DNA from 3 places in the Mesorhizobium sp. 10J20-29 genome. Region 3 is predicted to be linked to each of the others. Evidence: predicted binding sites of a transcription regulator. Region 3 holds the regulator's gene; each other region holds the start of a gene.

Region 1 (10,338 bases), 2.3 Mb from region 3:
ACCTCGACCTGGTCGAGGCCAACGAGGCCTTCGCGGCTCAGGCCTGCGCGGTCAACAAGGACATGGGCTGGGATCCCGCGATCGTCAACGTTAACGGCGGCGCCATTGCCATCGGCCACCCGGTCGGCGCATCCGGCGCCCGCATCCTGAACACACTGGTCTACGAAATGCGTCGCCGCGGCGCGAAGAAGGGCCTGGCGACACTGTGCATCGGCGGCGGCATGGGCGTGGCCATGTGCCTCGAAGCCATGTGACAATCAGACTGCGGATCGGGAGGCCAGCCACCCGATCCGGCCATGAACTGAAATAAAAGCCCGGGAACAGGGCGACCAAAGGGGAAACGCATGACCAAGACAGCACTCGTCACCGGTGGCACGCGCGGCATTGGCGCCGCCATCTCGATCGCACTCAAGTCCGCCGGCTATTCAGTGGCGGCCAACTACGCCGGCAATGACGAGGCGGCGCAGACCTTCAAGAACGAGACCGGAATCCCGGTCTACAAATGGTCGGTGGCCGACTACGACGCCTGCGTGGCGGGCATTGCCAAGGTCGAGGCCGACCTCGGGCCCGTCGCCGTGCTGGTCAACAATGCCGGCATCACCCGCGACGCGATGTTCCACCGCATGACGCGGGAACAGTGGGGTGAAGTCATGGGCACCAACCTCAACGGGCTGTTCAACATGACGCATCCGGTGTGGCCGGGCATGCGCGACCGCAAGTTCGGCCGCGTCATCAACATCTCGTCGATCAACGGCCAGAAGGGCCAGATGGGTCAGGCCAACTACGCGGCGGCGAAGGCCGGCGACATCGGCTTCACCAAGACGCTCGCCCAGGAGGGCGCGCGGGCCGGCATCACGGTCAACGCGATCTGCCCGGGCTATATCGGCACCGAAATGGTGCGCTCGGTTCCCGAGAAGGTGCTCGATTCCATCGTCTCGCAGATACCCGTCGGTCGTCTCGGCGAACCGGACGAGATCGCGCGTTGCGTGGTGTTCCTCGCCTCAGATGACAGCGGCTTCATCACCGGCTCGACGCTCTCCGCAAACGGCGGCCAATACTGCGTCTAGGCACGAGCGCCGGGTTGCGACGCCCGGCACTCGCTTTGCCCAAGTCTCGCCCGCCGCGGCTCGCATAGCCGCGGGCTCTGTTCGTGCGCCCGGCGCGGTCGTCCCGCCATGGGACGCATTGGTTAACGGCCAAGCCATCCGGGATTCAAACGCAACAAGAAAACTCCGTCGCGTAGGCCGCGCGGCGGGCGGCATCACAACATCTAGGGGTGAACAAAAGGGGAAATTCACGCTGCCGCTGATTCGTCGCCGATTCGTTCCCCCTTTGGGCGAAACGTTAATGGAATGGGCCTGCGTCGCCACACGACGGTTCACTCGCGCTTCAAATATACTAACGAAATCATAAGTTTGCTCTCAAGCCCGAGCGCGGGCCGGGGGCGCAGCCGACAAAGGTTAACGCGCAGACCGCAAACCGAGGCAGGCGCGCAGCAGGCGATTCAGCATGTGGTGGAGTCGAGCGGCCGGCGGACCACATGTTGAGGAGAACAAAAGCTGAATCGGCACAGGTCACTGATTCGTCGCTGATTCGTTCCAGACTCGTTCCATACGTTAACCGCGCCAACTTTTCGGCTTTCCCTTCCCCCAACAACTCCCTATGTGTCGGAAGGATCCGCAGCCCGAAATGTGCCGCACCGATCGTCTCCCGCATGTTGCGAAGCCGAGCCAGAGAGGCCACGTTCGGAACCCATGACCTTCCATCCCAAGAATGCCGACCCGCTGATCCTGTCGGGCCGCGACGTAACAGCGGTGCTGGGCCCGACAAACACGGGCAAGACCCATCTCGCCATCGAGCGCATGGTGGCGCATGAGAGCGGGCTTATCGGCCTGCCGCTCAGGCTGCTGGCGCGCGAGGTCTATGCCCGCGTCTGCGAGAAGGTCGGCGCGCACAAGGTGGCGCTGATCACCGGCGAGGAGAAAATCCAGCCGGCCGGTGCCAAATACTCGGTCTGCACCGTCGAGGCGATGCCGCGCACGACCGACGCCGCCTTCGTCGCCATCGACGAGGTGCAACTCGCAGGCGACTTCGAACGCGGCCATATCTTCACCGACCGCATCCTGCATCTGCGCGGCCGGCAGGAAACCTTGCTGCTCGGCGCGGCGACGATGCGCGGCATCCTTGAGCGCCTGCTGAAGGGTGTCTCGGTGGTAACCCGGCCGCGGCTGTCGCATCTCGCCTATGCGGGCCAGAAGAAGCTGACCCGGCTGCCCAGCCGTTCGGCCATCGTCGCCTTCTCGGCCGACGAGGTCTACGCCATCGCAGAGCTCGTGCGGCGCCAGCGCGGCGGAGCGGCCGTGGTGCTCGGCGCGCTCAGCCCGCGGACCCGCAACGCACAGGTCGAGCTCTACCAGGCGGGCGACGTCGACTATTTGATCGCCACCGACGCGATCGGCATGGGCCTCAACCTCGATCTCGACCATGTTGCCTTCGCGCAGGACCGCAAGTTCGACGGCTACCAGTTCCGCAACCTGTCGGCGGCCGAGCTCGGGCAGATCGCGGGCCGCGCCGGCCGGCACCTGCGCGACGGCACGTTCGGCGTCACCGGCCAGGTCGACCCTTTTGATGAGGATCTGGTCAAGAAGATCGAGGGCCATGACTTCGATCCGGTGAAGGTGCTGCAGTGGCGCACGGCCGATTTCGACTTTTCGAGCCTCGACGCGCTGCGGCGATCGATCGAACGGACGGCCCCGGTCGAGGGCCTGACCCGGGCGCTGCCAGCGGTCGATGCGCAGGCACTCGAGCATCTCTCCATGGACCCGGCGATCCGCGACCTCGCGACCAGCCGAGAGAGAGTTGCACTGCTTTGGGAGGCCTGCGTCCTGCCGGACTATCGCCGCATTGCGCCGGCACAACATGCCGAACTGATCGCCTCGATCTATGACGACCTCGCCAGGAAGGGCCATGTCGACGAGAACTACATGGCAGAACAGGTGCGGCGCGCGGATTCCACCGATGGTGACATCGACGCACTGTCGCACCGGATTGCCCAGATCAGAACCTGGACATTCGTTTCAAATCGGCCGCAATGGCTTGCCGATCCAACACACTGGCAGGAAAAGACGCGCGAAATCGAGGATAGACTGTCGGACGCACTGCATGAGCGGTTGACGAAACGCTTCGTAGACCGCAGGACTTCCGTCCTTGTCCGGCGTCTCAGGGAAAACACGATGCTCGAAGCCGAAATTGCCCCGTCGGGCATGGTTGTCGTCGAAGGCCACCATGTTGGCGAGTTGCAGGGGTTCCGGTTCACTGCCGACCAGAGCGCCAGCGGCGAGGATGGCAAGGCCATCCGCTCGGCGGCGCAGAAGGCGCTTGCCGCCGAATTCGAAATGCGCGCAGAGCGTTTCGCGGCGAGCGCCAATGGCGACATTGCGCTCGGGTCGGACGGCACGCTGCGCTGGCTCGGTGCGCCGATCGCCACACTGGTTGAGGGCGAGGACGCGCTGAAGCCGCGCGCCGTGCTTCTGGCCGACGAACAGCTGACCGGCCCGGCACGCGACAAGGTTGCCGCGCGCATCGACCGCTTCGTGAATTTTCAGGTCGAACTCCTGCTGAAGCCGCTGGTCGAACTGAAGAATGCCGACCAGATTGCCGGCATCGGACGCGGCATCGCCTTCCAGATCGCCGAGAATTTCGGCGTCCTCAACCGGCGCGACATCGCCGAAGACGTGAAGTCGCTGGATCAGGCTGGCCGCGCGGCGCTGCGCCGTCTCGGCGTGCGCTTCGGCGCCTACCACATTTTCGTGCCGGCGCTGATCAAGCCGGCACCGGCAGGGCTGGTGACGCTGCTGTGGGCGCTCAAGAACGACGGCAAGGACAAGCCCGGTTTCGGCGACATCGTGCATGCACTGGCCACCGGCCGGACCTCGGTCGTCATCGATCCGACCTTCGACCCGGTCTTCTACAAGCTCGCGGGCTTCCGCACGCTTGGACGTCGCGCCGTGCGCATCGACATTCTGGAGCGGCTCGCCGATCTCATCCGTCCCGCGCTGGCCTGGAAGGCGGGCACGGGATCGCGCCCGGAAGGGGCCTATGACGGCTCGGCCTTCATGGTAACGCCGGCGATGATGTCGATTCTCGGCGCCAATGCAGAGGACATCGAAGAGATTCTCAAGGGTCTGGGCTACCGGTCCGAGGCGAAACCCGCCGACGAGGTGAAGGAACGGCTCGAGGCCCTCGACCAGGCGGCGCGCGAGGCTGTGGCCGCAGCCGCCGCGAAGGCAGAGGCCGACAAGGCCGCACGTGCGGCGGAAAAGGCTGCGCAGGAAGCACAGGCCACCGAAGCCGTTACTGTTGCAGGGGACTCAGTCGAGGCGGCTGAAGCGCCCGCCGGGATCGTAGCGGCCCCGGCCGGCGATGCCGGGGAGAGCAGTGCCGAGCCGGCCGCAGGCGGAGACGAAAACGTTCCAGTCGAGGCACCGGTCTGGGCGCCCTCGGGCAGCCCGGAGATCGCGGCTCCCGTCGCCGAACAACCCGCTTCGGTTCTGGGTGAAGAGCCGGCGGAGAGCGCGGCGCCTGCAGAAGTGGTTGCGACCGAGACCAGCCCAGCTTTTGAACCCGCGGCAGAAGCCGAGGCTCCCGCCGCTGAAGGTGCCGCACCTGCCGCTGAACCCGCAGCGCAGGGCGAGGCCGCGGTAGCGACCGGCGACCGACCGGCAGCAGCCGCCGCCGACGAGGCAGCCAGCGGCGAAGAGGCGGAAGCGCCGAAGCCTATCCTGCTTTGGCGGCAGGGCCGGTCTGACCACCGGCCGCGCCATCAGCGGCCCAACCAGCGTCATCGTGGCCAGGGCGCTGCAGCTGCCCAGGGCGCCGACGGCGCTGCCGACGGTGCAAGGCCGGACAAGCGTGGCCGCCCGGGCGGCAAGCCGAAGTTCGACCGCGACCGCTACAAGGGTCCGCCAAAGGGCGCGAAAGAGGGCGGGCGCCCGGATCGACAGGCCGAAGGTCGGGGCGACCGGTCGAAGCATCCTGCCGCACCGTCGCGCCAGCGCGAGGAGCGTCCGGCGCGCATCGATCCGCTGTCGCCCTTCGCCAAGCTGGCGGCATTGCGCGACCAGCTCAAGAAGTAGGCGATGGCGGAAGGCCGCCAGCGCATAGACAAGTGGCTGTTTTTCGCACGAGTGACGAAGTCGCGATCGCTCGGCGCAAAGCTCGCACTTTCAGGCAAGGTGCGCATCAATCGCGACAACGCGACGCAGGCAGCCGACCTGGTCAAGCCCGGAGACGTCCTGACGATCACGCTGGAGCGCCGCATCGTTATCTACAAGGTGCTGTTGCCAGGCGTCAGGCGGGGCCCCGCCGAAGAGGCGCGCAAGCTCTACGAGGACCTGTCTCCGCCCCCCGAACCAGGCGCGGAACTGCCGCCAAGGGCGATCCTGCCGCAGCGCGAGGCAGGCAGCGGCCGCCCGACGAAGAAGGAACGCCGGGAAACCGACCGGCTGCGCGACAGCGATTGAAACAGGATTCCACGGTGGCGGGCAGCGGCGCAATCGGCGACCTTGCAACACCCCGGCAAACGGGCTACCTCACCCGAAAGACGCACATCGCGGGAAATCCCGGAGCCGACCGATGACCTATGTCGTGACCGATAACTGCATTAAATGCAAGTACATGGACTGTATCGAGGTCTGTCCGGTCGACTGCTTCTATGAAGGCGAGAACATGCTCGTCATCCATCCCGACGAGTGCATCGACTGTGGCGTGTGCGAGCCGGAATGCCCGGCCGACGCAATCAAGCCCGATACCGAGCCCGGCCTTGAGAAGTGGCTCGAAGTGAATACGGAATACGCGTCCAAATGGCCGAACATCACGGCCAAGAAGGACGCTCCGGAGGATGCGAAGTCCTTTGACGGAGTGCCCGACAAGTTCGAGAAGTTCTTCTCGCCGGAGCCGGGAGAAGGCGACTGATTCTTCCCCTAGGGAAGAATCTCGCCCGGCGCCTGATGCGCTACGAGACGTGGCCGCAGCCGCGGCCGCTCCTGCGCGCTCATGCAGCAAATTGTTGATTCTGGCGCGTTTTTGTGCTACATAATCACAACATGCCGGTGGCACAACGTCGATCAAAGGCGCGGAAGCCCTAATCATTGAAAGGTGCACTCCACTCTTCGGACCAGGATGATCTGGGCCAAGCAGGCGCGGCTATGCGTCGGCAGGTTCGGGGTGTTCCGGTGGATTTCATCTGTTTGCACGGCGCATGAGTCAGGGCCTTACGGCCCGGAAGCAGGTTTGCCGGTCGACTTGACCGGCGCCATAACAAGGAGTTCAGGGCGTAATGGCAACCAACCCCCAGCAAAAGAAGTCGGCAACGCGTCACGGTTTCAAGACCGGCGAGTACATCGTCTATCCCGCGCATGGCGTCGGACAGATCGTGTCCATCGACGAGCAGGAAGTTGCCGGTCACAAGCTGGAGCTCTTTGTCATCGATTTCCAGAAGGACAAGATGCGGCTGAAAGTTCCGGTCGCCAAGGCCACCTCGATCGGCATGCGCAAGCTGTCGGAAGAGGACTATGTCGAGCGCGCGCTCAAGGTCGTCCAGGGCCGTGCACGGGTCAAGCGCACCATGTGGTCGCGTCGTGCCCAGGAATATGATGCCAAGATCAACTCCGGTGACCTGATCTCGATCGCGGAGGTCGTGCGCGACCTTTTCCGCGCCGACAACCAGCCGGAACAGTCCTATTCCGAACGCCAGCTCTACGAGGCAGCACTCGACCGGATGGCGCGCGAGATCGCCGCGGTCAACCGCATGTCGGAGACCGAGGCAGTCAGGCTCATCGAGGTCAATCTCGCCAAGGGACCCAAGCGCGGCGCCAAGGCTGACAACGAGGAAGCCGAGACAGAGGCTGAACCCGAGCAGGAAAAGGCGGCCTGAATCCCAGGCTGACATCGTTTCAAGTTCGCACGAAAACCCGGCCTTCTGGCCGGGTTTTTTGTTGCGCGTGCGCCAAAACGGGGGAACCATTCAAGGGTCAACGCGTTTGAGTTTCTTCGCGCGCCCGTTCGTGCAAGCGGCAGTGCTGCGCCAGACATATTGGAGCCCGGCGTGACCCAGCAAACCGACAGTGATCGAAAGCTCGCACGAACTGCCATGCGGGCTCCCTATCTGGAACGCGCCGAAGAACACGATCTTGCGGTCCGCTGGAAGGAAACGCAGGACCAACATGCGCTTCACCAGATCACGATCGCCCATATGCGCCTGGTCATCTCGATGGCCAGCAAGTTCAGGCACTTCGGCCTTTCGATGGGCGATCTCGTGCAGGAGGGGCATGTCGGCCTGCTAGAAGCTGCGGCGCGCTTCGAGCCATCGCGCGACGTTCGCTTCTCGACATACGCGACCTGGTGGATCCGCGCCTCGATGCAGGACTACGTGTTGCGCAACTGGTCCATCGTGCGCGGCGGAACGAGTTCGGCTCAGAAGGCGCTGTTCTTCAACCTGAGGCGCCTGAAGGCCCGCCTGTCGCAGGGCGCCGGTCCGCTGACCGACTTCGCGATACGCAAGGAGATCTCGGCAGCACTTGGCGTTTCCGAGGACGACGTCGCGCTGATGGACTCGCGCCTTTCCGGTGCCGATACCTCACTCAACGCCCCGGTTTCCGGCGAGAACGGATCGACGACAGAGCGTTCTGACTTTCTCGTCGACGACGATCCGCTGCCCGACGAGGTCGTCGCCGACACGATCGACGTCGAACGGCGCAGCATATGGCTGCGCGATGCGCTTGGCGTTCTCAACGAACGCGAGATGCAGATCATCGAAAGGCGGCGGCTGAGCGAGGATGGCGCCACGCTCGAGGAGCTCGGCGGCGCACTCGGCATTTCAAAGGAGCGGGTGCGCCAGATCGAGACCCGGGCGCTCGAAAAGCTGAAGATGGCGCTGGAACGCAACGAGCCGGGCATGCTCGCTTCAGCCGGCACGCAACTCCCGGCTATCGGTCGGTAACGATCTTCACCTTGTCGCCGGCCGACACCGAGGCGCCCGGCGCAAGGGCGTTGAGAACCCTGAAGAGATCGAGCTTGCGGTCGACGCCGACCATCTGGGCCGCAATCGCCCCGGTGGTCTGACCCGGCTGCACGGTGACGATGCGAATTCTCAGCGGCTTCAGCGCGGCCTTTTCCTGGGCGCTGAGCAGCTTGAAGCTGCCGCCGACCGTGGCCGCGACGCTGTCGAGCTGGGTGCTGGCCACGGGGGCAGCCGTCAGCAGCCTGTAAACCTGATCGCCTGCGCGCACGACAGTAATGTCGAACTGCCAGCCCTCGGCGGCAGCACGCGCGCTCGCCGCCTCGTTGCCGTTGATCGTCCTGGCCTCGACGCTCGAATCCTGCAGGCCGGCAACCCAGCCACTGCGGATGTAGTCGGTAAGCCTGGTGCGCTTGTCGACGGCGACGCCGTCGAAGCGGATCGCCACGTCGCCGGGGCCTGTCGCGGTGACGGCCGCAGCGCTGTTGTCGATGATGAAGCCCGTAGGCACCGAAAAGGAGATGCCAAGCTTGGGGTGCAGGAAGGTGTTGCCCCGAACATAGCCTTCTTCCGGCGTATCGCCATAGAGCAAGCCGTCGATGCCGGCGAGGTAGGAGTCGCGGTCGCGCGCGCCGCCGCCATTGCCGAACTGCAGGGCGTGGCGCTGCGCCAGTTCGATGCGCTGCGGTGCATTGGGATGGCTGGCCAGAAAGTCGAGGCTGGCGTCGGTCGCGCCGCTGACGGAGCGGAAGTCCGTGTAGGCCGACATCGACTGCAGGAAGCGGGACGCGGCGGTGGCGTCGAAGCCGGCCTGGCCGCTGGCCTTGATGCCGATCGCATCGGCTTCGAGCTCTTGGTTGCGCGAGAACTGGGCAAGCCTAAGCTTGCCGCGGATCAGCGCGACATTGGCCGTCGGATTGCCGCCCAGCACGTCCTTGACCACCTTGGTGGCCAGCACTTCCTCGGCTTCCTTCTGCTGCCGCTGCAGGCCGTGATTGGCCGTCACATGGCCCATTTCGTGTGCGATGACCGCGGCCAGTTCGGCCGAGTCATTCGCGAGCGCCAGCAGGCCGCGCGTGACGTACAGATAGCCGCCGGGGAGCGCGAAGGCATTGACATTCGGCGAGTTGAGAATGGTGATCCGGTAGGCTTGGCCAGGATTGCCCGATACGGTGGTCAGGTTTCCGACGACCTTTGCGACCATGCGCTCAAGCTTCGGGTCGGAATACTCGCCGCCATAGGTGGCCAGGATCCGTGGGTGCTGGCTCTTGGCGAGTTCGGCAAGACGGTTGTTGCGGGAGACTGAATCGACCGTGACCGGATTCTCGGATGGCCTGAAGGCCGATTCCTTGATGTCGCCACTCGACAGGCTGGAAAGCGCCTGGCAACCCGAGACAAGCGCCACCAGCCCCGCCACGCCCGCAAATCGGGCGGCCAGAATCAACACCCGGTTCGATCCGGAACGAGGCACGTCAAACGCCAGGTCGACTTCCTTTCGGTATCAAAGCTTCGCCAGTCAAACGCGACCGCGTTTGCTTCCTACTCTACGCGCATTGCGCGAGCATTGACATAATGTGGCCGCAGCTTGCGGTTTGGCCGCAAATTATGGCCGCTTCCGGGCGGTGCGGCTCGATTTGCCCGCAATCGCCTAGGATTGCGAACCCACATAGCGCCGAAATCCTTCAGGACCATCCCCGGCGAAGAATTCCTCGGTACTTCCTGCCGCTGTAACGATTCCCGCTTCGAGGAAGACGATCTTCTGGGCAAGCCGCCTTGCATCCTCAGGCTGGTGGGTGACGAACAAAATGGTCATCCGCCGCTCGGCCTGAACGCCGGCGAGAAGATCGAGCATATCCTGCCTAAGCGCCGGGCCAAGCGACCCGAAGGGTTCATCGAGCAGCAGCACCGGGCGGTCCCTGACCAGCGCTCGGGCCAGCGCCACGCGCTGGCGTTCGCCGCCGGACAGTTCTCGCGGCAGGCGGTGCTCCTTGTCCGACAGGCCCGTCCGCGCCAGGGCGTTCGCCACGGCGCGCCGGTCGTCGGATGTCAGCCTGAGCGCCGGCGAGCGGCCGAGACCGACATTCTTCGCCACGTCGAGATGGGCGAACAGGTTGTTCTCCTGAAAGATCATCGACACCGGGCGTTCGGCCGGGGCAAGTGCCGTGACGTCTCTGTCGCCGATCAGCACGCGCCCTTTGCGGGGCGTCTCGAAGCCGGCAACGAGATTGAGCAGCGTCGACTTGCCCGAACCGCTCGGCCCCATGACCGCCGTGATCGTGGAGGACGGGAAATCGGCGTCGAACAGCATGTCCGCGCTGCCA
Region 2 (10,338 bases), 2.2 Mb from region 3:
ACAGCCTGTGTGGATCGTACTCGATCACGTCGGACGAACCGACCAGTCCGATTGATCTCAAAATGCCCATTCTCGCCCCGATTCCGTTGCCGGCAGTCAACCTGTCGACGACTCTAAGCGGAAATATGTCAAAAATGGAAGATACTTGGCGGGCAGCGGCGCTCGCGGGAGGCGTGTTCAGAGCCTGGCCACGACCAGGCAGTCGATGACGGCCGCGAAATGCAGGCCAGCGCCGGTGACCACGAAGACGTGCCAGATCGCATTCTGGAAACGCAGGCGCTGCCAGGCAAAGAACACGACGCCGCTGGAATAGACAATGCCGCCGGCGAGGATGAGGCCCAGTGTCAAGGCCGGCAGCGTGTCGAGCATGGGCTTGGCGACGGCAATGCCGCTCCAGCCGATCGCCAGGTAGAAGATCACCGCCAGCCGGTCGAATCGGCCGGGCAGCAGCAGCTTGATCGCGATTCCGGCTGCAGCCGCGCCCCACACCAGGGCGATCATGCGCCCCGTGACGGCCGGATCCTGAAGCTGCGCGAGAAACGGCGTATAGGTTGCCGCGATAAGCAGGTAGATCGCCGCGTGGTCGAAGCGGCGCAAGACCCATTTCGCCGGCGTGTGCGGCCAGATGTTGTAGGCGAGCGAAATCGACAGGACAGTCAGCAGCGACACGACATAGAAAATCGCGGCGAGATACTCGCCCGGCGCAGCGTGAAAGGCCGATAGAGAGAGCAGGGCAGAGCCGGCGGCTATGGCCAGGACGATGCCGACTGCGTGAACGATGCCGTCGGCGATGAGTTCGGCGCGCGAGTAGTGAAACCTGCCCCAGGAGGGCGGGCTGGCGTAGTGTGGTGCAGAATTTTCGCTCATCGTCGGCGTCACGTCGCCCATGTGACGCGCATCAGGCCTTCAAATCAAGCCGCGAAGGGCGCGCCTATCGTCGCGGACCGGCGGGCCGGCGAGACTCAGCGCGCAGAGACTGGACGCTTCAGCGCCTTCAGCAGCGCCTTGTGGATCTGCTCGTTGCCGGCAACGATCTGGCCGCTGCCGAACATGTCCTGGCCGCCCGACTTGTCGGAGACGAAGCCGCCAGCCTCGCGAATCATCAGGATGCCCGCAGCAACGTCCCAGGGGGACAGGTTGCCTTCCCAGAAGCCATCCATGCGGCCGGCCGCTACATAGGCGAGGTCGAGCGCCGCCGAACCGAGGCGGCGGATGCCCGACACTTCGGCCATGATGTTGCGCATCTCGACGAGAAACTCGCCATGGTGGCCGCGTCCGAGATGCGGCACGCCCGTGCCGATGACCGAATCCGACAGCTTGTTGCGGCCCGCGACACGGAGCCTGCGGTCGTTCATGAAGGCGCCGCCGCCGCGCTCGGCCGTGTAGAGCTCGTCCATGGCGGGGTTGTATATGACACCGGCGACGATCTGGCCCTGACGCTCCAACGCGATGGAGATAGAGAAGATAGGCAGGCCGTGCAGGAAGTTGGTCGTGCCATCCAGCGGGTCGACGATCCAGCGATGCTGGTCATCCTCACCGGCGACCTCGCCGCGCTCTTCCATCAGGAAGGCGTAGCCGGGGCGGGCACGCGACAGCTCGGTGAAGATGACTTCCTCGGCCTTGCGGTCGGCCTGGCTGACATAGTCGCCCGGGCCCTTCAGCGAGACTTGCAGGTTCTGCACCTCGCCGAAATCGCGGGCGAGCGAGCGGCCGGCCTTCATTGCGGCCTGGACCATGACATTGAGGATCGCCGAACGCGCCATCGTGCTGCTGCTCCGTTTCGCGCGGGGTCAGTCCGCGCGGCGGACGTAAGTGATTTCGTTGGTGTCGACGACGATGCGCTCGCCCGAACCGATGAAGGGCGGCACGAGGACGCGAATTCCGTTCTCGAGCATTGCCGGCTTGTAGGACGAGGCGGCCGTCTGGCCCTTTACGACCGGGTCGGCCTCGGTGATCGTCAGGGTCACCTGGTCGGGCAGCGAAATGCCGATCGGGCGCTCGTCGTAGAGCTCGACCGTCACCATCATGCCGTCCTGCAGGAATGCGGCGCGGTCGCCGACGAAATCCTTCTGCAGTTCGAGCTGCTCGTAGCTTTCGGTGTCCATGAAGATCAGCGCATCGCCCTGCTCGTAGAGGTAGGAGAAGTCCTTCTGCTCGAGGCGGATCTTCTCAACCGTCTCCGCCGACCGGAACCGCTCGTTGAGCTTGGTGCCGTTGATCAGGTTCTTCAGCTCGACCTGGTTGTAGGCGCCGCCCTTGCCGGGCTTGACATGGTTGGTCCTGACCGCGACCCAGAGCCCGCCATCATGTTCGATGACGTTGCCGGTACGGATTTCATTGCCGTTGATCTTGGCCATTTTCGATGTTCCGGAAGAGGTTTGCTTCGCCAGACAGGCGGTTTCGGCTGCTCATGAACATAAAATGCGCGGGTAGGCAAGAGACGACGCTCTCCGGCGCCGTCGCCGGCACGTCCGCCAACGGGGAATCTAGCGCAGCCGGTTGGCGCGTTCCAGCGCCTGCTTCTGCTCTTCGTCCGTCAGGCCGCCGAGAAAATCGTTCATCTCCGGATCGACCAGTCCGGCGCGCCGCGCCAGGAAATACCAAGCGGCAGCATCAATGGCGTTCGGCTCGGTGCCGATGCCACCCCAGTAGAGCTTAGCCAGCCGGTTCTGCGCCGCGACGTTGCCGCCCTCGGCCGCGCGCTTGATCCAGCCGAAGCCTTCCTTCAGGTCGCGCCGGCCACCACGCCCCTCGACCAGCCAGGTGCCGAGATCGACCTGCGCGGTATCGAAATTCTGGCGCGCAGCGAGGACCAGCCAGCGCCGCGCCTCGACCTCGTCGAGTTTCCTGCCGCCGGCGCCGTTCGCGTAGATCTGTGCCATGGCGTACTGGGCATCGGCGAGACCGGCCTTGGCCGCCCGCTCGTAGTAGGACACCGCCTTGGCCATGCCCGTCGAGCCGGGTTCCCGGTCGACCAGGATCTGGGCGAAGTTGAACTGCGCGAAGCGGTTGCCCGCTGCCGCCGCGGCTTCCATCAGCGCATAGGCGCCCTGCGGGTCCTTCTTGACAAAACGCCCGTCGAGCAACAGCAGCGCATACTGAAACTGCGCCTCGGGCACGCCCTGCTCGGCGGCGCGCTGGTACCATTTCGCCGCCTCGGCCTCGTTGCGCTTGGTGCCAAGGCCGCGCGACAGGATCTCGGCTGCCAGCGTCTGCGCGGCCGGGTCACCGGCCTCGGCGCGCGGCAGCGCCAGGTTGAGGGCCGTCATGTAGAGGCCGCGCTGGAAAGCACCGTAGGCAGCATCGGCAGGCGGCGCGCCGAACCGCTCGGGGTCGACATTCTGCGCCAGAGGCCGCGCTTCGCCGGCCTTCGGCTGACCGTCGACGGCAAACGACTGTTCCGTGATGGCCAGGAGGGCCAGAACTGCAAGAACGGAGCGCACGGCCGGCACGATCAGACCTCGAAGCGAGGAGCGGTTTCGTCGAGGATGGCGTTGGCGCGGGCGATCGCTTCCTTCGGGTCGACGCCTTCGCCGAAGACTGCGCTCGACAATGCGACGAAATCCGCGCCGGTCGCGGCGACCGACTGGACGCTTGCGATGTCGGAGCCGCCAAGCACGATTACCGGGATTTGGATCATCTCTGCCCACCAGGCGCCGAGCGACAGGTTGCGGGAATGCGGCTCGGGCTTGTTGTCATAACCGAAGCGGCCAAAGAATATATAATCGGGACGCTCCTCACCGAGCTCCAGCGCATCGTCGCGCGTCTTGGCACCGCCGGCACCGACGGCGAGCTTCGGCTGGAAATGTCCGATCGCCTCGGCCAGCGCTTCCTTGCCGCCCTCGATGTGAACGCCGTCGGCCTTGACCCGTCCGGCGATCCGCGTGTCCTCGGCGATTATCGCCGCGATGTCCGCCTGCTGCGCCAGCGGCACGACGCTCTCTGCGAAGTCCTGGAAGCTCGCCTCGTCCATGCCGTTGGAAGGCAGTATGATCGACGCGACATCGCCGCCCGATATCGCCTCGGCAAACCGGCGGGCAAAGCCTGCGGAGGTCTCTCCGGGTGGGGCAATCAGTACGATGCGGCAGCGGTTCGGGGGCGTGGTCTGGTTCATTCTCGTCAATTCCGGATGGCGTTCGGCTATGCCGCGCGATGTTGGTTGGAATGCGGCATAAACGAAGCGGATCGGCTTGAACAGCAGGCGGCGCGCCACCTTGAAGCGAGATTGCAGTCGCGCCGCAGCGATTTTCGGTCTATTCCAGCCGCGACACTTCCTCGGATGCCCTTCCCTCGATGACTGGTCTTCTCGCCGATCCCTGGTTCTATGCGGCCGCCATTCCCGCGGTCATTCTTGTCGGCCTGTCGAAGGGCGGCTTCGGAGGTGCCGTCGGTTTCGTCGGCGTGCCGCTGATGGCGCTGGTGATGCCACCGGTTCAGGCGGCGGCCATCCTGCTGCCGATACTCGTCCTCGCCGACGTGGTTTCCCTGTGGACGTGGCGCGGCGTCTACGACCGCAAGGTACTGCGTTCGATGCTGCCCGGAGCCATGGTCGGCATCGCGGTCGGCTGGCTGACGGCGGCCGTCGTTACCGCCGGCATGGTGCGGTTCATCGTCGGGACGGTCGCGCTGGTCTTCGTGGCGCGCTGGGCCTATCAGCAATTCCGGCACGGCGCGCACCACGTCGCGGCGCCGAACCGGGCAGCGGCGCTCGGCTGGGGTACCGTTTCGGGCTTTACGAGCTTCGTGGCCCATGTCGGCGGGCCGCCCTTCCAGGTCTATACGCTGCCCCTGCGGCTCGACCCCAAGGTCCTGAGCGGCACTGCCGCCATCTTCTTCGCCATCACCAATGCCGTGAAGCTGATCCCCTATTTCGCGCTCGGCCAGTTCGACACGACAAACCTGACCGCCTCGGCCGTTCTGATGCCGATCGCGCCATTGGCGACGCTGGCCGGCGCCTGGCTGGTCAGGCGGATGAAGCCGGAGGTTTTTTATCCGTTCACCTACGCCACGGTCGCGCTGATCGCGGTCAAGCTGATATACGACGCGATGGGGGACTTCTTCGGATAATGACGCCGGCGGCGGCGCGTGATTATAAGGAAGAATCCGGGGAGGAGATCATGGCAAACCAGTACGAACAAAACCTCGACCGTCAGCCGGCGAACCACCAGCCACTGACGCCGATCAGCTTCCTAGAGCGCGCATCCAGGACCTACCCTGATCATGTCGCCGTTATCCACGGTGACCGCCAAATGACCTACCGCGACTTCTGGAGCAGGTCTCGGCAACTAGCATCGGCGCTGGCCCGGCATGGCATCGGCAAGGGCGACACGGTGACGGTGATGCTGTCCAACACGCCGCCCATGCTCGAGGCGCATCACGGCGTGCCGATGGTCAAGGCGGTGCTGCATTCTCTGAACACCCGGCTCGACGCCGCGATCATCGCCTTCCAGCTCGACCATGCCGGATCGAAGATCGTCATCGTCGACCGCGAGTTCTCCGGCGTGATGAAGGAAGCGCTTGCGCTCGCCAAGGTTCGGCCGACGGTGATAGATTACGACGACCCGGTCTATCCGGCCGATGCGCCCTATCCGAAAGGCGAGAGGATCGGCACGCTGGACTACGAAGCTTTCCTCACGGGCGGCGACCCCGACTTCGCCTGGTCCATGCCGGACGACGAGTGGGATGCGATTTCTCTGAACTACACCTCGGGAACCACCGGCAATCCGAAAGGCGTGGTCTACCACTACCGCGGTGCCGCGCTGATGGCCTACACCAACACGATCCATGCCGGACTCGGCAAGCATGCCGTCTATCTGTGGACGCTGCCGATGTTCCATTGCAACGGCTGGTGCTTTCCCTGGACGCTCGCCGTGCAGGCGGGCACCCATGTCTGCCTGCGCTGGGTGCGGGCAAAGCAGATGTACGACGCCATCGCCGATCACGGGGTCACGCATTTGTGCGGCGCGCCTATCGTGATGTCGGTGCTAATCAATGCTCCTGCCGGCGACAAGCGCGACTTTCCCCAGGCCGTCACCTTCAACACGGCGGCTGCACCGCCGCCCGAGGCCGTGCTTACGGGCATGGCCGATGCAGGCTTCGCAGTGACCCATCTCTACGGCCTGACCGAGACCTACGGGCCGGCGGTGGTCAACGAATGGCACACCGATTGGGACGCACTCGACAAGGGTGCGAAGGCAAGCAAGAAGGCGCGGCAGGGCGTGCGCTACGCAGCGCTCGAAGGGCTGACCGTGATGAATCCGGAAACGATGCAGCGGACACCCGAGGATGGCGAGACCATCGGCGAGGTAATGTTCCGCGGCAATATCGTGATGAAGGGCTACCTGAAGAACAAGCCGGCGACGGACGAGGCCTTTGCCGGAGGCTGGTTCCATTCCGGCGATCTCGGGGTGATGCATCCCGACGGCTATATCCAGCTGAAGGACCGCTCCAAGGACATCATCATCTCCGGCGGCGAGAACATCTCGTCGATCGAGGTCGAGGAAGCGCTCTACAAGCATCCCGCCATCGCCTCGTGCGGCGTGGTCGGAAGGCAGGACGAGAAATGGGGTGAGGTGCCGATCGCCTATGTCGAGCTGAAGCCCGGGGTCTCCGCGACGACCGACGAGATCGTCGGGCATTGCCGGACGCTGCTTGCCCGCTTCAAGTGCCCGAAGGACATCATCTTCGCAGAGATACCCAAGACCTCGACGGGCAAGATCCAGAAGTTCAAGCTGCGGGAGCTGGCGAAGGCGGGCTAGGCCCGCCATCCCCCAGCCCGGGCCGCGGTTCAGGCGCCGACAGGCGAGGCCTGACGTTGCGGGGCGAAGGCCGTTACCGTGCCGAGCACCAGCACCAGGAGCATCGCTGCGAGGATGGCCGTGTCCCCGCTGGTCGGCTTCAGCACCATGTCCGCCACGATGATCAGCATCACGGCATAGTCGAAGCGCGCCACCCTGAGGATGCGCCTGCCCTCCATCAGAACCGCAGGGGTCATGCCCTCGCGTGCGATGATCTCGCCCATCCGGTCCGCAGTCGGCTTGAAGATCAGCGTACCGACAAGGAACGTCGTGGCGTAGCCGGCGAGCCCGATTACCACCCACAATTGGGTGAAGCCGACCCAGAACCAGCACATGATGAGGCCAAACAGGAGCGTCAGCACGGAGGCCGGCATGAACAGGCGGTTGCCCAGTTCGCCGACCGCGCCCATAGCGCTCAGCGTCCGCCCCACGTCGCCAGCCATGTCGGCGCGAACGGCAAGCAGCATCAGGGCAAATCCGCCGCCCACCCATAGCACTGCGGCTGCGACATGCAGGAACTTAACAAGCGAGTACCAGTCCATTTCAATTCCCTTCGAAGAGCGAGGACGGCCCCGGGCCGCCAGACGGCGGTGGACTAGCATCGGTGCCGTAACGGGGAAGTGTTGCAGCGCGAGCGGCTTGGTTTCCGCCCTGTTTCCTCGGGACAGAAAGCGCTTCGGTGGACCGGCGGTGGCGTTGTGTAACAACTGCGGCGACCGTGCGACATGATGGGGAAACGGTGTAGAATGATGCAGTGCTCGACGGCACCGAGGGGGTCGGTTGTCGCGGTACTCAAGGAGATGTCCCATGCAAGGCGTTGCACGCAATTTCTTCACGCTGGCAATCGGTTACGCAATCGTCGGAATGCTGCTGGGCCTGTCGATGGCGATGAGCCACGACCACGCCCAGATGCCTACTCACGCTCACATCATGGTGCTCGGCTGGATCATGTCGTCGGTCTTTGCCTTTTTCTACCATCTGGTGCCCGCAGCAGCATCGCGGCTGGCGACGGTGCACTTCTGGCTTTCCGGCATCAGCGGGATCGTGCTGGTCGCTGGCCTGTTCATGATGATCGGCGGGAATCCGTCCATCGAGCCCGTCGTGGCCGTGGCGTCGATGGCCTTCTTCGTCGGCATGTTGCTGTTTGCCTGGATCGCGCTCGGAACGATGTGGAAGAGCACCACCGTCGCTTCGCCGCGGAATGCCGCTGCAAGTTGAAGCAAACAATCACGGGAGCGTTAACCGTCCATTAAGCTTTACGGGCGTTTACTGTGTGCATCCAGTGATCTGGATTCTTACCAAGTGGCTGGAGCCACTTCGTTTGACGCCTCCCTGTTAACTCCTGAGAGCCGCATCTGCGGCTCTTTTTTTGTCTCGAGCCGCAGCAATGCGGCATGGAGGGCCGGAGCGGGGCACCGCGCCATTAACCTTTTATTAAACATAGGCTTGCCTTGAACGGCTCCGAAGCGCATTTTCAACCTCCTTGCTGTAGGCGTCAGGGGCAGCTAAACGCGGTCGCCGACGAAGCCGGGAACAGTTCGCGACGAGAGCGTGGGGGCGTAAAGTATGAGCGAGCCATCGAGGGACGGTGCCAACACCATCAAGCTCGCGGAGCGCCGTGTCTTCACGCAATCCTTCAAGCCGCTCTACGACGAGGGCATGGGGCTGGTGGAGCAGGCGGCCGAGTATCTCGACGGCAAGGGCCGCCTTGAAGCCAAGAATCTTTCTCGTCTGGCCGCGACCCTCTATGCAGCCGAATCGATGCGGCTGACGACGCGCCTCATGCAGATTGCCTCCTGGCTGTTGCTGCAGCGTGCCGCCAACTCTGGTGAAATGAGCCGCGACCAGGTCGCGGCCGAGAAATCCAAGGTACGGCTCGACACCGCGTCGGCTAATGCAGAGGCCGCCGGCTGGGACGAGCTTCCCGGAGATTTCGTCGCTCTCGTGCGCCATTCGCTCAATCTGCAGTCGCTGGTGCGGCGGATGGATGACGAGATCTACGGCAAGAACGCCATGGCTTCGGACGGCTCCGCGCCGGCACCCAACCCGGTTTCCGATCAGATCAGCCTGCTCAACACGGCCTTCGCGCGCGGCTGAGACCTTGCAGGCGCACTTGCTGCACCGGTTATCCCCCGCCAGGTGATGCCGACAACACGCTCTGTTGCCGGTTTGTTCACATTTCACTGGCATCGATTCGGCGGAAAGGTAGAGTTCCGCGATGGATCACGCGATTCGCATCATCGGCATCGACCCCGGCCTCCGCAGGACCGGCTGGGGCATCGTCGAGACGCTCGGCAATTCGCTGCGCTTCGTGGCTGCCGGAACCGTCAAATCCGACGACAAGGCGCCGCTGGCGCTTCGCCTTTGCCAGATTCACGACGGCCTGAGCGCGGTCATGCGGGCCCAAGCGCCGGCCGAGGCGGCCGTCGAGACGACCTTCGTCAACAAGGATGCGGTGGCGACGCTGAAGCTCGGCCAGGCGCGCGGCATCGCCATGCTGGTGCCGGCGCTTGCCGGTCTCGCGGTAGCCGAGTACGCGCCGAACGCGGTCAAGAAGACCGTCATCGGTGTCGGGCATGGCGACAAGCGGCAGATCCACATGATGGTGAAAGTGCTGATGCCGAAGGCGGTTTTTGATTCGGAACATGCAGCCGACGCGCTGGCCATCGCGATCTGCCACGCGCATCACCGGCAGAGCCCAGCCGCCAGGCTGGCCGCCATGGCGTGAGGAGCCAAGCGACATGATCGGCAAGCTGCGCGGCACGCTGGACGAGATCGGCGAGGACTACTGTACCGTCGATGTCGGTGGCGTCTTCTACGTCGCCTATTGCTCGGTACGGACGCTGGCCTCCCTGCCAGGGCCCGGCGAAACTGTGACGCTTTTCATAGAGACCTATGTGCGGGAGGACATGATCCGGCTCTACGGCTTCAAGACGTCGCTCGAGCGCGACTGGTTCAGGCTGCTGCAGAATAACGTTCCGGGTGTCGGCGCCAAGGTTGCCCTGGCGATCCTGTCGACACTTGCCCCGGCCGACCTGGCCAATTCGATCGCATTGCGTGACGTCGCAACGGTCAGCCGCGCGCCGGGCGTTGGCAAGAAGGTTGCCGAACGCATCGTCACGGAGCTGAAGAACAAGGCGCCGGCCTTCGCCGGAGAGGCGTCGGGAACGATCGGGCTGAAGCAGGAACTGGGCGAGGGCGTGGCGCCAGCGCCGATCTCCGACGCGGTCTCGGCGCTGGTCAACCTTGGCTATTCGCGCGACATCGCCGCCAACGCTATCGCCGCTGCATTGAAGTCTGCCGGCGAGGATGCCGATTCCCCCAAGCTGATCCGTCTCGGTCTGAAGGAACTGGCGCGCTGAGCACCGCCTTGTCACACGAATCCCTGCATGTAAAGAGAGACCGATGAGCCTCTCCCCCCGCATCATTACCCCCGAACTGCGCGGCGAGGATGCCGATGTCTCCCTGCGGCCACAATCGCTGGACGACTTTGTCGGCCAGGCAGCCGCGCGCGCCAACCTCAAGGTCTTCATCGAAGCGG
Region 3 (10,338 bases):
GACGTGCTCGGCGCGGCGCGCATTGCCGGCATCATGGCGGCCAAGCGCACGCATGAACTGATCCCGCTCTGCCATCCGCTGTTGCTGACCAAGGTCACCGTCGACATCGAGCCCGACGAGACGCTGCCCGGCCTGCGCGTGACGGCACTTGCCCGCGTGACCGGCAAGACCGGCGTCGAGATGGAGGCGCTGACCGCCGCCTCGATCGCCTGCCTTACGATTTACGACATGGCCAAGGCCGTCGACCGTGGCATGGTGATCTCCGGCATCCATCTCCTCGAAAAGACCGGCGGCAAGTCAGGCGACTACCGGGCCGGATCCTGACCATGGCTCTGGTTCCCGTCGCCGAGGCTCTGGAGCACATGCTCGCAGGCGTTGAGGCCGGGGCCACCGAAACCGTGGCGATTGGCGATGCGGCCGGTCGCGTGCTTGCCGCTCCCCTCTGTGCGCTGCGGACGCAACCGCCCTTCTCGGCCTCGGCGATGGACGGTTATGCCGTGCGCGCCGCCGATGTCGCTACCGTGCCGTCCCGCCTCCGGATAACCGGCACGGCGGCGGCCGGCCGGCTGTTTTCAGGTTCGGTCGGTGCCGGCGAGGCCGTTCGCATCTTCACCGGCGCGCCGGTGCCCGCCGGCGCCGACACCATCGCCATCCAGGAAAATGTCCGCACATCGGGCGACGACACCGTTGAGGTGCTCGAGAGCGTGGCGCGTGGCCGGCACATACGCCCCGTCGGCATGGATTTCTCCGAGGACGCGCCCCTTCTCGCGCAAGGGCGTCTTCTCGATCCCGCGGCATTATCGCTCGCGGCTTCCGCCAATCATGCCGCCGTTCCGGTTGTCCGGCGCCCGCTCGTCGCGCTGATTGCAACCGGCGACGAACTCCTGCCGCCTGGCAGCACGACCGGGCCGGACCAGATCATCGCCTCCAATTCCTTTGGCGTCGGCGCCATTGCCCGCCAGGCCGGCGCCGACGTTCTCGACCTCGGCATCGTGCCCGACCGCCTCGACCTGATCGAGGCGACGGTCGCCAGGGCGATTGCCGCCGGCGCCGATGTCGTCGTGACGCTCGGCGGCGCGTCCGTCGGCGACCATGATCTCGTGCATCGCGTACTGGTTGGCCTCGGCATGGAACTCGGCTTCTGGAAGATCGCCATGCGGCCGGGCAAGCCGCTCATGTACGGGCTGCTGGGCAGCACGCGCTGCCTTGGCCTGCCCGGCAATCCGGTCGCAAGTCTCGTCTGCTCGCACCTGTTCCTCAAGCCCCTGCTTTTGCGCCTCGGCGGCCGGCCGGTGCTCGACGACACGGTGGCAGCAACGTTGGCCGTCGACATGCCGGCCAACGACCTGCGCCAGGATTATGTGCGAGCAAGCATGGAGCGGAGCGCCACGGCAATCGCCGTCACGCCTTTCGCAGCCCAGGATTCTGCGATGCTGAAGGTTCTCGCCGACGCCGATTGCCTGTTGATCCGCGCGCCCTTCGCCCCGCCAGCCCGAGCCGGCGACCCCTGCCGCATCATCCCGTTACGCTGAACAAACCATCAACAGATTCATTAAAATTTAAACGGTTGCGGAACACAACTGGAACAGATAGTGTTTGTTCTGGTTTTGTTTGGGTTTTGATTCCCGGGGGACATGCGAATGCTGACGCGCAAGCAACACGATCTTCTTCTCTTCATCCATGAGCGGTTGAAGGAAGCCGGCATCCCTCCCTCCTTCGACGAGATGAAGGATGCTCTTGATCTGGCGTCGAAGTCGGGGATCCATCGCCTCATCACCGCTCTCGAAGAGCGCGGCTTCATCCGCCGCCTGCCCAACCGCGCCCGCGCGCTTGAAGTGCTTCGCCTGCCCGATTCCATCGCGCCTGGCCTGAATGCGGCGCGCAAGTTCTCGCCAAGCGTCATCCAGGGCAGCCTCGGCAAGCCGAAGCCCGACGCGCGCGATCGTTCGGCCAGCAACGACGACGATTCCTCCGCTGGCGTTTCCGTCCCAGTGATGGGCCGCATCGCGGCCGGCGTGCCGATCGACGCCATCCAGCACCAGACTCACGCGATCATGGTCCCGCCGGAGATGATTTCGGGCGGCAGTCACTACGCACTCGAGGTGCGCGGCGATTCGATGATCGAGGCCGGCATCTTCGACGGCGACACGGTCATCATCCGCAACGCCGACACCGCCAATCCGGGTGAGATCATCGTGGCGCTGGTCGACGACGAGGAAGCGACGCTCAAGCGGTTCCGCCGCAAGGGCGCCTCGATTGCGCTGGAGGCCGCCAACCCGGCCTACGAGACGCGCATCTTCGGTCCGGACCGGGTCCGCGTGCAGGGCAAGCTTGTCGGCCTGATCCGACGCTACTGATCCGGATCGTTCCGGCTGTCGGCTGACGCGCCTTCTGCCGCCGCCGGCCTGGTCCGGCTGTAAGGCGCCAGTCCCCTCGCCTCGCGCGAATAGCGTCGTTGCACATGCCAGGGGCGGTAAGGTCGCTTGATCGCGAATTCAATCTCCACGGTCGGCGCAAAATTCTCCCCGGTTGCGGCTTCGCTGTTCGACGCTTCGTTGCCGTCTGCCCTGGACCCGAACGTCACCGCCGCGCTGCCCAACTGCGCCAGATCGCGCTTGCCGACAACAAGGACATCGCTGCTGCGGCAGGGATCCCGCACCGTCGCGTCGTCGATCACCACGACACGCGCCAACCCGCAGGCTTCCGAGGCGCCGGACGGGTCCTTCGCATGCACGATTATGGCGCCAGACGCGTGTCGTGCCGCGCATGCCCTTTCGCTGCACACGAAACCCTGCGTCCCATTCGGCTGTCCGGCAAGCTGTTCGACCAGCCCGGCAACGCTTGCCGGCGCATCCTTCGCAACAACCGGTCCGACGATGGCGCCCGCCAGCATGGCGCGCTGCCAGTTTTCCGTTGTGAACGCGTTCGGTCGCGTCCGGTTGACCGCCATTCCGGCGTTGCCAGCGTCCAGTCCGACCAGGCGCCCATCTTCCGAGACAAGCAGGTCCGGCGCCTGTCCGGGCAGCGTCAGCAGGCCGGCGAGCAGCAGCGGGACCGCGGCCGCCCGCAGCCAGGTCGTGCAAACCGTCGCGATGACCAGAGCGGCCGTCAGCAGCGTCACGGACAGCCCCGACACCGGGCCGACGACGTCTATCGGCGAGCGCTCTGAAAACCAGCGGGCGATGGCGACCGTTGCGGACAGGCCCAAGCCCATCACGTCGAAGAAGGGACCATCGAGCCCGAACGGCATGGCCAGCGTGCCAAGCACGGCAAACGGCATCACCAGTGTCGAGACGATGGGCATGGCCGCAAGGTTGGTGAACAGCCCGAGCGATGGCATCTGCTGGAAATGATAGGCCGCATAGATGGCCGTTGCCCCGCCGGCGACCAGCGAGGTCATCGCAAGTCCGGCTGTCGCTGCGGTCGCCATGCCGAACCCCCGCAGGATCAGCGGCCTGTCTGTTTGCGTCCTTGCGGGCCGGCGCAGCCGGTACTCCGCCCATGCCGCGTAGGCTCCGACCAGCGCAGCGGTGGCGGCAAACGACATCTGGAAGCTTGGCCCCGCCACCTCGTGCGGCGAGACGGCGATGACCACGATGGCCGAGATGGCGAGGTTGCGCATCGTCAGCGCGGCACGGTCGAACAGCACTGCCGTCAGCATCACCGCCAGCATGATGAAACTGCGCTGCGCGGCGACCTCTGCGCCCGAAATGAACAGGTAGGCAGCGATCCCCGCGATGGCGACGGCGGCGGCATATTTCTTCACCGGCCGGCGCGACGAGAAACCCGGAAACAGCGCAAAGGCGCCCCGCAACAGGCCCATGATGGTGCCGGCCACCAGCGCCATATGCAGGCCGGAGATCGAGATGATGTGGTAGATGCCGGCCCGCCGCAGCGCCTCGTTGACGTCGTCGGGAATACCGGCGCGCACGCCGACCACAAGGGCAGCGGCGATCTCTCCCTCCGCGCCCCCGATCCGCTCGGCAATATGCGCCGCGGCCGCCGCACGCCAGCCCTCGACCATGGCCCGCATCCGCGCGGCAAGCCCAGCTGCTGCAGGGTTCGCGGTCAGAACCGGTCCGCGCAGGAAGAAGCCGCTCGCGCCATTGCCGTCGAAATAGCTCCGGAACGAGAAGTCGTAGCTGCCCGGCCGGACAGGCCCCGTCGGCGGCATCAGGCGTACCAGTCCGGTGATCTCGGTGCCGGGAACGATGTCGTCGCCGACAGTGCGGGCCGACACGCGCACCTGGTCGGGCGCGTAACGGAGTACCGGGCGCTCCGTGCGGGTCACCGAGACCGTCAGCCTGTCCCGCCCCGTGGCCATGTGCTCGATGGCCACGAGCCTGCCCGTCAGCTGCGTCGTCACCTCGGCGCCAAGCATCCTGGTGTCGGCGCGCCAGGTCTCCGCCTTGCCGGCAAGCGCGCCGACGACTGCCAGCAGCAGCGCTGCCAGCGCCAGATTGACCGGCGGATGTGACCGGCTGGCCATGACCAGCAAGGCCAGGCATGCGGCCGAGATGGCAAGCGGCGCTGCGGATGGCTCGTGACCGGCTGCGAAATAGACCAGCGCACCGGCCGCCATGAATACCGGCGCGAGAACGAAGGCGATGCCGCGGTCGAGTTCCGTAGCAGCCGCCTGCATGATTCCCCGAAACTGCGGCGATCGTGGCAGCAGACGCGTGCGCGGCGCTGCATCGGCAACGGTCTTTCCGAAAATCGCCGGAACATTAATGCCCGAAGCCGGGTGCGCGGAAGGCAGGTTCGCCGCCGGCAAGCCGACGGCAGGCATGCCGGATACCCCGCCTGCCGCGGCAAACATCCTCCGTTCACTGACGTTCTCAGGCGAAACTTCATCCGCCATAACGCGCCCTGCCCGTCTGCCCGCCTCTTGCACCAGAGGCGACCTATGCTACATGAACGCCAGCCTTGCGCACCAGTGGTGCGAAACTCCAGCATGTCCGCGCCCGCGGACGCCTCCCCGGGAGAAATATGTCAGACGCCGTCGTCACCCGTTTTGCCCCCTCGCCCACCGGTTTCCTGCATATCGGCGGCGCGCGCACGGCGCTGTTCAACTGGCTCTATTCGCGCCACACCAAGGGCAAGATGCTGCTGCGCATCGAGGACACCGATCGGCAGCGCTCGACCGATGCGGCCACCGCCGCCATTCTCGACGGTATGACCTGGCTCGGCCTCGATTGGGAAGGGGAACACGTTTCGCAGTTCGCACGCGCCGACCGCCACCGCGAAGTCGCGGAGGAACTGGTGCGGCTGGGCAAGGCCTATCCCTGCTATGCGTCGTCGGAAGAACTCACCGAAATGCGCGAGAAGGCCCGCGCCGAGGGTCGGCCGCCGCGCTATGATGGCCGCTGGCGCGACCGCGACCCGTCGGAGGCCCCGGCAGGCGTCAGCCCGGCAATCCGCATCAAGGCGCCCACCGACGGCGAGACAACGGTGCGCGACAGGGTCCAAGGCGACGTGAGGTTTCCCAACAAGGACCTCGACGATTTCATCATCCTGCGGTCGGACGGTGTCCCAACCTACATGCATGCCGTCGTGGTCGACGACCACGACATGGGTGTCACCCACATCATCCGCGGCGACGACCACCTCACCAACGCGGCGCGCCAGCAGATCATCTACGATGCCATGGGCTGGGACATCCCGGTCATGGCGCATATCCCGCTGATCCATGGTGCCGACGGCGCGAAGCTGTCCAAGCGCCACGGCGCGCTCGGCGTCGATGCCTACCGCGCCATGGGCTACCTGCCCGTGGCCCTGCTCAACTATCTGGCGCGGCTCGGCTGGAGCCATGGCGACGACGAGGTGATGAGCCTCGAAGACATGATCCGCTGGTTCGAGATCGAGGACGTCAACAAGGGTGCCGCGCGCTTCGACTTCGCCAAGCTCGAGGCGCTGAACGGGCTGCACATGCGCCGCATGGACAACGCCGAACTGCTCGACATCTTCGAACGCACCCTTCCCCATCTGGAAAACGGCGCGCTGATCGCCGACAACATGAGCGAAACCCGCCGTGCGCAGCTGCTGGCCGCCATGCCCGGTCTGAAGGAGCGCGCCAAGACGCTGGTCGAACTCGCCGACGGCGCCGCCTTTCTCTTCGCGCAGCGTCCGCTGGCGCTCGACGAGAAGGCCGCCACTTTGCTCGGCGAGCCCTCGCGCCCTATCCTGGCTGGTGCGCTCAAGGCGCTCGAAGCCGTCACGGACGACTGGTCGCCGGCGGCAACGGAAGCGGCGATCCGCGCCTTTGCCGAACAGGGCGGCCACAAGCTCGGAGCCGTCGCACAGCCTTTGCGTGCTGCCCTTACGGGCAGGGCCACCTCGCCCGGCGTATTCGACGTGCTCGGTGTGCTCGGTCGGGAAGAAAGTCTGGCGCGGATTTCGGATCAAATCGATTAGGACAATCTTGCTGCCCTAACCCATCTTGAAACCTGCCTTTCGCGGTGCAACATAGTGTGATTGAAGACAATTCGCCGCTCGCGCGGCAACGCCGACAAGGGTTTGGATGACGAGTTTAGACCGGACGATGATTGCTTTTGGCCAAGGGAGTTTGCGATGACGACTGCGAAACTGGAATATGCGGGCAAGTCCCACGAACTGAAGGTTCGCAGCGGATCGGTCGGGCCAGAGGTCATCGACATCGGCGCGCTTTATGCGACAACCGGCGCCTTCACCTACGACCCCGGCTTCACCTCCACGGCGAGCTGCGAATCGGCCATCACCTTCATCGACGGTGACGCCGGCATCCTGCTGCATCGCGGCTATCCCATCGACCAGCTGGCCGAGCACGGCGACTTCCTCGAGGTCTGCTACCTGCTGCTCTACGGCGAACTGCCGACCAAGGCCCAGAAGGACGATTTCGACTACCGTGTGACGCGCCACACAATGGTTCACGAGCAGATGTCGCGCTTCTTCACCGGCTTCCGCCGCGACGCCCACCCGATGGCCGTCATGTGCGGCGTGGTCGGCGCCCTGTCGGCCTTCTACCACGACTCGACCGACATCTCGGATCCATACCAGCGCATGGTCGCCTCGATGCGCCTGATCGCCAAGATGCCGACGATAGCGGCCATGGCCTACAAGTATCACATCGGCCAGCCCTTCATTTACCCGAAGAACGAACTCGGCTTCGCCGCCAACTTCCTGCACATGTGCTTCGCCGTGCCGTGCGAGGAGTACAAGGTCAATCCGGTGCTGGCGCGCGCCATGGAGCGCATCTTCATCCTGCACGCCGACCATGAGCAGAACGCTTCGACCTCGACGGTCCGGCTCGCCGGCTCCTCGGGCGCGAACCCGTTTGCCTGCATTGCGGCCGGCATTGCCTGCCTGTGGGGCCCGGCGCATGGCGGCGCCAACGAGGCTGCGCTCAACATGCTGAGCGAGATCGGCCATGTCGATCACATCCCGGAGTTCATCGCCCGTGCCAAGGACAAGAACGATCCGTTCCGCCTGATGGGTTTCGGCCACCGCGTCTACAAGAACTACGACCCGCGCGCCAAGATCATGCAGAAGACGGCGCACGAGGTTCTGGGCGAGCTCGGCATCAAGGACGATCCGATGCTCGACATCGCCATGGAGCTCGAAAAGATCGCCCTGACGGACGAGTACTTCATCCAGAAGAAGCTCTACCCCAACGTCGATTTTTATTCCGGCATCACGCTGAAGGCGCTGGGCTTCCCGACCACCATGTTCACCGTGCTGTTTGCCGTCGCGCGCACCGTCGGCTGGATCGCGCAGTGGAAGGAAATGATCGAGGACCCGCACCAGAAGATCGGCCGCCCGCGCCAGCTCTACACGGGCTCCCCCGAGCGCGACTACGTTCCGATCGCCAAGCGCTAGGACCGACTGCGGCCGGGCGACGACGCGTCGCTCGGCCGCAAGCCTGCTCTCGGACCAGAGGACTAGAGCTTGCGCCTGATCTGCCCGAGCACGGCCTCGGCGGCGATTTCGCCGGCCGGCCGCTCGGTCGCCATGCGGCGCACCACTTCCGCGAAACCCTGCTTCTGCCAGGCGCGCGCCGGCGTATCGTCGAGCAGCGCCTCGAGCCAGCGTGCGAGCATGCGTGGCCGCACGTAACCGTTGAAGAATTCCGGCGCCACCGGCCGGTCGGCGATCAGGTTGGGCAGCAGCGCCGACCATGTCGTGATCAGCCCGCTCGCCAGTCGCGCGATCCGGTCGAGCTTGTAGCACGAGACCAGCGGCACGCCCGCCAGCGCCAGTTCCAAAGATACCGTGCCCGATGCGATCAGCGCCGCATCGGCTTCGCCAAAAGCCCGCCACTTCTCCTCGGTGCCGGTCACCAGAGTCGGCTTCTCTTCCCAGCCCGCAACGGCGCTTTCCACCATGTCGACCACATGCGGCACCGTCGGTAGCACGAGACGCAGATCGCGACCGCGCTGCCTGAGGATCGAAACCGTTTCGCCGAACGGCTCGATCAGCCGCTTGACCTCGCCGCGGCGCGAGCCGGGCAGGACGAGCAGCGTCTTCTGCCGGGTCTCAGAAGGCTCGCGGGAAGCTGCCTGTGCCGCGGCCGCCCCGCGCAAGCCAGGATCGCTGGTCAACCGGTGCCCGACATAGGTGCCCGGCGGTCCGCCGAGGCGCTCGAGTTCGGCGACCTCGAAGGGCAGGATGCACAGGATGCGGTCGACATAAGGCTTCATGGCCGGCGCGCGGCCAGGCCGCCAGGCCCATACGCTCGGACAGATGTAGTGCACGATCGGGATGTAGGGATTGGCCGCCCTCACCTTCCTCGCCACACGCAGCGTGAAGTCGGGACTGTCGATGGTGATCAGGCAGTCGGGAGCCTCGCTCGCAATGCTGCTCGCGGTCTGGCCGATGCGGCGTATCAGCCGCGGCAGGTCGCGCAGCACCGCCGAAACGCCCATCAGTGCGATATCGCCGGCATCGAACAGCGGCTTCAGGCCCAGTTCCTGCAGGTGCCGGCCGCCGACGCCGACGAGCTTGATCTCGCGGCCCGTCGCGACGCGCAACGCCGTGACGATGTCGGCGCCAAGCAGGTCGCCGGATTCCTCGCCGGCCACGATCGCGATCTTCAGCGCGCCGCTCATCGGCCGTCTTCCCGAGCCAGGCCGATGACAAACATGCCGCACCGGTCAGCCTCCTCGACGACCTTGCCGAAGTCGACTACCAGCGAGTGTCCCGCCTCGACCGCGATCCCGGCAAGACCGGCCTCGTGGGCCGCTCTGACCGTCTGCGGCCCGATCGTGGGCAGGTCGAGCCTCTCTTCCTGGTCCGGCTTGGCGCACTTCGCCAGCACGCCGCGCTTGCGGCCGGCGATGCGTCCATGCGACCGCAGACCCTTGACCCGCTCCAGCAGCCCCTCGGTCCCCTCGATGCCCTCGAGCGCGATGGCGCGGCCACCGACGGCTACGGCAGCCTGGCCGATGTCGAGCAGGCCGATGGCGAGCGCGGCTTCTTCGGCTGCCCGTATGTCAGCGAAATCGGCCTTGGTCGGCGCGACCCTCGTCATGCTGCCCGCCTTTGCCAGCAGGTCTGGCATGATCTGGTGCGCCCCAAGCACCTTGATCCCCTGCCCCTCCACCACGCCTGCGATCGTGCGAAGCAGACCGTCGTCGCCGCGTTTCAGCGCCATCAGGGCGCGTGGAATGAAGGTCAGGAAGGCGAATGTCAGCTTCAGGTCGCGCAGCCTCGGCCGTCGGCCGATGCCGCCCGCAAATACCGCATGGGTGACCTTGCGCCGCCGCAACAGCGGCAGGAAGCCGGGAAATTCTTCGAGCGCTATCGTCTCGTGATCGAATTCGGAAAGCTCCGGCGCCGCCTCACCCTCCACCATCACGACCAACGGAGGGATGCCTTGATCACGCAGGTGCTTTGCGAGGTCGATCGGCAACTGGCCGCTCCCGGCGACGATCGCGATTGTGTCGCCGGGCTGCAGGAGTGGGTGGCTCGCCTGCTCAGTCCTCGCCATCGGCGTCGTCGTCGCTGGGTCGGCCGATGCGTGGCACCGAATAATGCCGCTTCTCGCGATTGCTGAGGAAATCGATGATCTCGCGCGCCGCAGGCGACTCGCCGAAGGCTGTCCTTGCCCGTTCCAGGTTTTCGCTCACCGGGTGATCGCGATCGAAGATCATCTTGTAGGCGGCGCGTGCCGCCTGGATCTCGGCGCGCGGCATGCCGGAGCGCCGCATGCCGATGATGTTCAGGCCGCGCAGCGAACCGTTGTTTCCCTGCAGCATGCCATAGGGAATGACATCGCCGAAGACCTTTGCGGCACCGCCGATAAAGGCGTGGTGGCCGATCCGGCAGAACTGGTGAACCGCGCTCAGCCCGCCGAAGATGACG

Evidence for each region. Region 3 encodes LexA, which represses DNA repair genes until DNA is damaged. Its sites were predicted from a motif close to TGTTCNNNNTGTGTTCNG; they were not measured.
Region 1: a site for LexA is predicted at 1,595-1,612, ahead of ACT2BZ_RS06495 (helicase-related protein). Genes of this name have one in related genera too.
Region 2: a site for LexA is predicted at 8,957-8,974, ahead of ruvC (crossover junction endodeoxyribonuclease RuvC). Genes of this name have one in related genera too.

What each region holds. Positions count from the first base shown of each region.
Region 1 covers NZ_CP199156.1:1,348,030-1,358,367, reverse strand. Annotated here, with positions in the region: gene ACT2BZ_RS06505 (acetyl-CoA C-acetyltransferase) at 1-254, shown strand, start outside; gene phbB (acetoacetyl-CoA reductase) at 345-1,067, shown strand; gene ACT2BZ_RS06495 (helicase-related protein) at 1,755-5,135, shown strand; gene ACT2BZ_RS06490 (RNA-binding S4 domain-containing protein) at 5,139-5,522, shown strand; gene fdxA (ferredoxin FdxA) at 5,635-5,973, shown strand; gene ACT2BZ_RS06480 (CarD family transcriptional regulator) at 6,338-6,934, shown strand; gene ACT2BZ_RS06475 (RNA polymerase factor sigma-32) at 7,151-7,999, shown strand; gene ACT2BZ_RS06470 (M48 family metalloprotease) at 7,986-9,425, opposite strand; gene thiQ (thiamine ABC transporter ATP-binding protein) at 9,666-10,338, opposite strand, start outside.
Region 2 covers NZ_CP199156.1:1,307,754-1,318,091, reverse strand. Annotated here, with positions in the region: gene ACT2BZ_RS06330 (MotA/TolQ/ExbB proton channel family protein) at 1-70, opposite strand, end outside; gene trhA (PAQR family membrane homeostasis protein TrhA) at 178-888, opposite strand; gene ACT2BZ_RS06320 (inositol monophosphatase family protein) at 963-1,763, opposite strand; gene efp (elongation factor P) at 1,791-2,357, opposite strand; gene ACT2BZ_RS06310 (tetratricopeptide repeat protein) at 2,487-3,458, opposite strand; gene ACT2BZ_RS06305 (thiamine phosphate synthase) at 3,455-4,114, opposite strand; gene ACT2BZ_RS06300 (sulfite exporter TauE/SafE family protein) at 4,294-5,067, shown strand; gene ACT2BZ_RS06295 (acyl-CoA synthetase) at 5,118-6,758, shown strand; gene ACT2BZ_RS06290 (DUF2269 family protein) at 6,788-7,339, opposite strand; gene ACT2BZ_RS06285 (hypothetical protein) at 7,605-8,015, shown strand; gene rcdA (protease adaptor protein RcdA) at 8,364-8,894, shown strand; gene ruvC (crossover junction endodeoxyribonuclease RuvC) at 9,016-9,525, shown strand; gene ruvA (Holliday junction branch migration protein RuvA) at 9,539-10,159, shown strand; gene ruvB (Holliday junction branch migration DNA helicase RuvB) at 10,203-10,338, shown strand, end outside.
Region 3 covers NZ_CP199156.1:4,074,861-4,085,198, forward strand. Annotated here, with positions in the region: gene moaC (cyclic pyranopterin monophosphate synthase MoaC) at 1-324, shown strand, start outside; gene ACT2BZ_RS19520 (molybdopterin molybdotransferase MoeA) at 327-1,532, shown strand; gene lexA (transcriptional repressor LexA) at 1,641-2,357, shown strand; gene ACT2BZ_RS19530 (ComEC/Rec2 family competence protein) at 2,351-4,642, opposite strand; gene gltX (glutamate--tRNA ligase) at 4,990-6,414, shown strand; gene gltA (citrate synthase) at 6,571-7,854, shown strand; gene lpxB (lipid-A-disaccharide synthase) at 7,917-9,083, opposite strand; gene ACT2BZ_RS19550 (LpxI family protein) at 9,080-9,964, opposite strand; gene lpxA (acyl-ACP--UDP-N-acetylglucosamine O-acyltransferase) at 9,951-10,338, opposite strand, start outside.